Regions from separate parts of the Pseudosulfitobacter sp. DSM 107133 genome, predicted to be linked through region 1. Evidence: riboswitches for the same ligand, from Rfam matches in the RefSeq annotation. Region 1 holds a riboswitch; each other region holds the start of a gene.
The links. A riboswitch is a leader RNA that binds a small molecule or an ion and turns the genes downstream of it on or off. The one in region 1 is predicted to bind cobalamin.

Region 1 (2,261 bases):
GACAAGACACCCGAGGCGCCGGGGCGGCTGGAGAACCTCAAGGAGCTGATCAACCAGCTGCACAATTTCGAAAACCTGCAAGGGTTTCTGGAACACGTCAGCCTGATCATGGACAACGAGCAGGAAGGCGAGGGTGCCAAGGTCAGCATCATGACCCTGCACGCGGCCAAGGGGCTGGAATTCCCCATGGTGTTCCTGCCCGGTTGGGAGGACGGCCTGTTCCCGTCGCAACGTTCGATGGATGAAAGCGGGGTCAAGGGGCTGGAGGAAGAGCGCCGCCTTGCCTATGTCGGCATCACCCGCGCCGAGGAGGTCTGCACGATTTCCTTTGTCTCCAACCGCTTTGTGTTTGGCCAGTGGCAGTCGGCGCTGCCCTCGCGGTTTATCGACGAATTGCCCGCCGATCATGTCGACGTGCTGACCCCGCCGGGGCTGCATGGGGGCAATTACGGTGCCGCAGGCATGGCCGGTGTGCGATCCCGCCTGCACGAAGCGGCGGCCGAGGCCAATGTCTATAATTCCCCCGGATGGCGGCGCTTGCAGGCGCGCAGTCAGGACCGCTCGGTCAGCCAGCCGCGCGAAAGCCGTAACACCACCATCGACGCCAGTGCACTCAGCAGCTTTACCGTGGGCGAACGGGTGTTTCACCAGAAGTTCGGCTATGGTGCGGTTGTGGGAATCGAGGGCGACAAGCTGGAGATCGACTTTGAAAAGGCGGGGACCAAAAAGGTCGTGTCGAAGTTCATCACCGGCGCTGACGACATTCCGTTCTAAAGCGTCCGGCCATTACCCTGAGGCATCGCACATCACTTTTCGCGCCCCGCCGCAGGCGAAGGCAGCGAACAAGTGATTCATGTTTAAGGCCGGACGCTCCAGGGTCGCAAATGGTCGTGTGCTGCCGTCTTTGGGCTTGTGGTGAATCAGCAGCAACAATAGTCTGAACATCCAAGGTGCCGCCCACGGGCGGAGAATTGGGAAGCCGGTGTGATTCCGGCGCTGCCCCCGCAACGGTGAGGGTGGGATGTGACTGGCAAGGCCACTGGGGCGTTCCCCGGGAAGGTGTCAATTGCGGGCCGCAAGGCCACCCGCCCCAAGCCCGGAAACCAGCCTTGGGTGTACGTGAATCGCGGGTGGCGATGGAAGCGGCTGTGCATGGGCCTGTTTCCGTGCTGCCCTTTCCGCACCATCCGTCCAATTGAACAGGTCACGGGGCGTGACGGGAAAGGACGACAGATGTTTTCAAAGATCGTGGCAGGGCTTGCCGATCTGGATGATGCCGGCATTGGTGCGGGTGCCGACGGCGATGCGGCAGCGCGGGCGGGGTTTCTGGAATGGGTGTTCACCCTGCCACAGGATGTGCGCCCCGGACAGGCGGCGCGTGAAGTGCTGGCGCATTGGGATTATGACAATCCGGGGCCGGCAGTTACGGCCTTTCTGGACCATATCGAAGCAGCAACGCGACATGTGCCCACGCCGCAGCGCCGTGGCGGGGCTGCGGGGCGGCGGGTGTTGCACTGAGGTTCGCGCAACCGCTCTTGCCGGTATCGAGGTGTGCCGGGACGACGCGGCGCATCCTTCGCACTAAAGGCGTGGGTTGAATTAACCCGGCAGGCAAACACCTTCGTGACTGCGCCCCACCTGTGTCAGCGCGCGCGACGGGCGGCTTGGCGGGCGGCAGGCGACCACGGTCAACCCGTCGCGATTTCCGGGATTATACGACAGCCGCGCTTCGCCGGGGTCAAAACGGGCAACCGCTCCGGGGGCCAATGTGACCGATTGCCGGCATGTCTCGGGGTTCCGCTCGTCCGGCATGCACAGGCCGACCACAATCGTAAAATCGCAGGTGTTGGTCACGTCGCGCGGCTGCACCTGCCCGCGCATCCCGCTGGTGCAATGGTCCACATTCGCCCGGTAGGATATCTGCTGATAGGTGCCGGTCGTCTTGAACAGCACCCAGGGCAGCACAAGGGCCACGACGACAGCCGTGGCCAGACTGGCCCGGACCGGAACACGGCGCGGTTTGTCTTTGCCCTCGAACATATAGTGCATGACGAAAAACACGAAGCCGCCCAAAAACACCATGCCCTCGGTGATCACCGGCAGGAACGGCAAGGCGCGCCACAGGCGCTGCAAGATGTCCAATGCGGGCGGGCCGACATAGGCGGCAACAATGCCGATCAATACGCTGCCCCAGAAGGGGACCGGTCGTTTTGGCGTGCCCCGCACAGGAATGAAGCGCGACAAAAGCGCTGCCAGAATGC
Region 2 (2,261 bases), on a different replicon from region 1:
ATGTTCTAGCTGCTAGAGGTTCAAGCTGTTTCTTGGCACAGAGGCGGTTTGTCACGGACCCGTGAACAGACCAGTGGCTTGTGCATGCCAATAGCTATAGCTACCAACACTATAGATATGGAGGTCACATGCTTACAATTGGAAGTTTGGGAAAGAAGACCGGAACAAAAGTTCAGACCATCCGGTATTACGAACAGATCGGGTTGATGCCCGAACCGGGTCGCACAGAAGGGGGGCAACGGCGTTACGGTGACGCCGAAGTCGACCGCTTGTCATTTATTCGACACGCGCGCCAGTTGGGATTTCCGCTGGAGGCGATCCGCGAGCTACTTGATCTTAGCGACAATCCGGATCGATCTTGCCACGAGGCCGACTCCATCGCTCGTCGACAACTCAAACAGGTCGAATTGCGGATGGATCGCTTGAAAGCGCTGCAGACCGAACTGAAGCGCATGATCCACGAATGCAGTGGAGGCAATACCGCGGATTGTAAGGTTCTCGAGGTCTTGCGCGATCACTCAGAGTGTCTGACCGACCACGATGCAATCGGCGCATAGTCGCGCCAATTGCTCGCAATCCAAAACGGTGTGTAAAACGACAATGGTCGGTCGTACATGGCTGCTTTTACCTTAGGCGGGTTGATAGAGCCGGGCGTGCGGAAGGCCTGTTTTCTCGAACCTCCGGAATGTCTTTGCCAAAGCCAGAGCACCAAGGTCAATGATGGGTTCAAGCAAAACAACGATGATGTAGACCGACGCGAATGCTCCCGCGTTTGCCAAGGTCTCCGCGGTAAAGCCCTGTCCGTAGAAAACCCAGAAGGCCACCCACGCCACAATGCCACCTTGGAACACCGCAGATAGCTTTGCTGCTTGAGTGTAGGAAACCTCGGTGTACGGCGTGTCGGCCGGGATAATCCTTCGTGCCAATGCGGTCATTGCCAAAACTGGCAGAATAAGCGTGGTCAGGTTCATTCCCAATTGCGGAATGTCGGAAGGTGAAAACAGGAAGCTTTGCGCTACAAGACCAAAGATCAGACCAATAGCTGTTGGAACTGTGCCGAGGATCAGGAAAAGTGTGGTTCCAAGTATCAAATGTACTTCTGACACGCCAACAGGTGGATGCGGCAGAAATTCAAAGAATCCTAGCACCATCGCGCTTGCCGCAGCGGAGCGTCCGGCCAAAGCTAAGATGTTGCCGTTCTGCTTCACGTGATCAACAGCGAGCTTGGCGACGATCCCAACCGAAGCAACACCGGTCGCAGTCCCCAGTACAATTTTTGCGCCGTCCACGACGCCAGGTTCGATATGCATAATTTCGTTCCTTCTGCACCCATCGTGCAAGATGCCTCCATAGAGGCGTTACAGTGTACTTGGCAGGTTTCCTGACTCGCGCTTCATCGCTGCAATTTCACCTTCCCGGATCTCTCCAGTGGTATTCGGAATGCAGCTAACGCTCACAGTTGCGTGGGCAGTCTCGGATCAGGACAGGACTTGATGTCCCTACCGCGTTCCCATTTACCCCGCCGCCGCAAATCGGCTTTGGGACCAAGTCCGAGCACCTGATATCCTCGGCCTGCCCGAGTCAAGATGGTTTGTAGAATGCAGTTGGTGTGTAGTCGCTGTGGCAACCAAATTTTGCCCAAGTATGATGCGAGATAACACAAAACTACTCCATCAAACAGCTAGTTACATCAACTCATCTCTTCAACTTTCCGAGAAAAACTAAGCCCAGGACGGATCTCCCTGGTCTCCATCCGAAAAAGCAAAACATCCCCAAGAGCGGAACTCTTGGGGATGTCGTGATCAGACCAAATCAGATTATTCGGCCGTCGCGGCATAGTTCATGATGTGAAAAATCATGTTCTGTTCAATTGTGCCATCGACAAGGTGTGCCCACGGGCCTTTGGCATAGGCGGCGACATCCTCACCCGAATGGGTTTCGGAGGACTTGGGAACCACCGCCTGCTGCAAATAGTCCAGGTCTGTCGCGGCCTCTTCGGTGAGCACCGGTCGCGTACCAAAGAAAGAACCATCCGCTTGTTCCGTCAGAACCGATCCCGCACCGTTCAGGTAGCCTGCGACGGTGAACGGCTTATTGTCGGCTCCCAATTCGGGCTCCCCGGTATGCGCCACGCCTTCGCCGTCGATGCCCATGCACAGGCCAAGGATGTCCGACCCACGCCCGCAATAACCATTGAAGGCCAGCGCATGTTCATGATCAGCCGTCACGATGATCAGGGTGTCGGCATCGTCCGTCAGTTC
Region 3 (2,261 bases), on a different replicon from region 1:
GCCGCCCCCTGCGCGACCCACAGCCCATGTGTGCGCCCTGTGACGCGGGGGGCAGCCAGATCACTCATTGAAGATCAAACTCCGGCAGGGCCTCGGCCAATGTCTCAAGCGCTGTGACATTGCGGATCGAGGGGTCCATCGAATGCGCATTCAGGATCACGATACGGTCATTCCTGACCGCGTCCATCTGGCTGGTCACCGGATCGCTGCGCAGGAATTCCAGCTTTTTCTCCACATCATCCGCCTCGAAACGGCGCCGGTCCATTTCGGCGACGACGATGACCGAAGGGTTGGCGCGGGCGATGCTTTCCCAGCTGACAACCGGCCATTCCTCGTCGCTTTGTACGACATTGCGCAGCCCGAGCTTGTCCATCATGTAACCCGGAGGCCCCTTGCGGCCCGCGACATAGGGGTCGATGTCCATCTCGGCGGAGGAGAACCAGAACACGGCCGAAGCATCGTCAAGATCCAGCGCCGCCGCCTTTTCGATGGCCGCCGCTTCGCGGGCTTTCAGATCCGCGACCAGAGCCGCGCCTTTTTCGGACACGTCGAAAATCTGCGCAAGCTGGGTGACACCGGCATAGATGCTGTCCATTTCGAACATGGCCAGACGGGTGCCGTCCGATCCGGTGCTGTTGTCCTTGGCCCAGCAATCGGCGGGCAGCACGAAGGTCGCGATGCCAAGGTCGGCAAACTGGTCGCGGGTGGCAACGATGCCCTGCGGGCCGATGTGCCATTCATATTGCGCGACAACCACATCGGGGCGCTTGTCGACCACGGATTCAAAGCTGGGGTCATTGTCGGCCAGACGTTCGATGCCTGCGTTCAGTTCGGTGAACTCGGGCAGCACTTTGGTAAACCAGACCGAGGTTCCGGCAACCTTGTCGCCAAGTCCCAGCGTATACATCAGCTCGGTGCCGGCCTGACCGACGGTGATCGCCGTTTCGGGGGCCGCGTCAAAGGTGACGTCGACGCCGCAATTTTCGATCGTCAGGGGATAGCTCGTCTGGGCCTGCGCCATCGGCGCGAAACAGACCGCGCCCAGCAGGGCCGCCGTCAGGGTGTTATTGTACATCGTATGTCTCCGGTGTGTGATGCGCCCGGAGACAAAGAGGGAATGGCGAACCCACGGCTGACCTGCACGGCAACCGGAACGGTCGACATACGGGCGCTTGCGATGGCCGGTGCCGGGGGGCACCGCAGGATTAATTTCATTCGACACCTCCCCGGACTCCCCGCCCGGGCCGCGTTACGTTTGGTGTCGGCAGGTCTCCTGACTGGCGAGTCGTTACGGCAGCGGCCTTCCCATGGCACGGGGCCACAGTGGCATGATCGCTGCACGCTCATCGCCTACAGTTGCGGGGGCAGTTCCGGTTCACCGGCGGACCGGTGGCGGATTCCCTTTTGATTCCTTGCGGAAACCGACAGGGAGTGTTCTAGCCAGCAACCTCTGCGCTCGCAATGGTTGATTGTTGCCTGCCAGATCAGTCCAGCTGCGACTGGGTGGTATCACGGGCTGTATCACCGGCCCATCTGGCCGCGAGGTGCAGCAGGATGATAATCATTGCCAGAGGCACCGACACCGAAATCCACACCATCGGAATGCCAAGCGTGTCTGCGGTCAGCCCCGACTGTCTGGCAAGATATCCTTTGGCAAAGCCGCCCCGCAGGCCCACAAAGCAGAAATAGACCACCGGCAGGACGAAAATCAGCACGGCCGCGCTTTGGATGGCGTCGCCAAGTGCGGACAGAATGTGGGGCGGTTTGGGAAAGACGCTTTGCATCAGCACCGCGTCCGAGCGGGTCTTGAAAGACAGGGTTGCGCCCAGCAGGCCGGTCCAGACCATCGCATAGCGGGCGACATCTTCGGTCCAGATCGGGGGCGCGGAAAAGACATAGCGGGCAATGATTTGCAGCATGACCGTCAGGAACATCAGGCAGACAGCCAGAATCGCGGCCCGCCGCGTGATGGCGTGAACGCTGTTGCTGATCGAGATGATGACGTGGCGCATGTGCCGGTCTCCACTGGAAATGCCGGGCCCGGTTGTGGGCCCGGCGGTTGCTTTTAGCGGTTGCTGTCGGACAGGTCTGTCCAGATCTTGACGTCTTCGGCAGGCATCAGGTCCGACTCATACACCGGCTTGGATGCTGCGCGGAACACGGCGCGTTCTTCTGCGGTCAGGCGCTGTACGGTCACGCCTTTTTCCTCAAGCGCGGTCAGCCCGGATTCGGACGCTTCGGCCAGCCACGCGCGGTTGGCG

Region 2: linked by a shared signal. The riboswitch ahead of DSM107133_RS23155 (energy-coupling factor ABC transporter permease) and the one ahead of DSM107133_RS12275 (hypothetical protein) in region 1 are both predicted to bind cobalamin.
Region 3: linked by a shared signal. The riboswitch ahead of DSM107133_RS24560 (ABC transporter substrate-binding protein) and the one ahead of DSM107133_RS12275 (hypothetical protein) in region 1 are both predicted to bind cobalamin.

The regions. Positions count from the first base shown of each region.
Region 1 is NZ_CP085154.1:2,506,616-2,508,876, reverse strand. Features, by position in the region: gene DSM107133_RS12280 (UvrD-helicase domain-containing protein) at 1-774, shown strand, start outside; cobalamin riboswitch at 932-1,127, shown strand; gene DSM107133_RS12275 (hypothetical protein) at 1,234-1,518, shown strand; gene DSM107133_RS12270 (hypothetical protein) at 1,600-2,261, opposite strand, start outside.
Region 2 is NZ_CP085159.1:102,548-104,808, reverse strand. Features, by position in the region: gene DSM107133_RS23160 (helix-turn-helix domain-containing protein) at 129-557, shown strand; gene DSM107133_RS23155 (energy-coupling factor ABC transporter permease) at 630-1,310, opposite strand; cobalamin riboswitch at 1,354-1,564, opposite strand; gene DSM107133_RS23150 (alkaline phosphatase) at 1,818-2,261, opposite strand, start outside.
Region 3 is NZ_CP085162.1:23,756-26,016, forward strand. Features, by position in the region: gene DSM107133_RS24555 (iron ABC transporter permease) at 1-68, opposite strand, end outside; gene DSM107133_RS24560 (ABC transporter substrate-binding protein) at 65-1,075, opposite strand; cobalamin riboswitch at 1,246-1,441, opposite strand; gene DSM107133_RS24565 (TRAP transporter small permease subunit) at 1,485-2,012, opposite strand; gene DSM107133_RS24570 (TRAP transporter substrate-binding protein) at 2,066-2,261, opposite strand, start outside.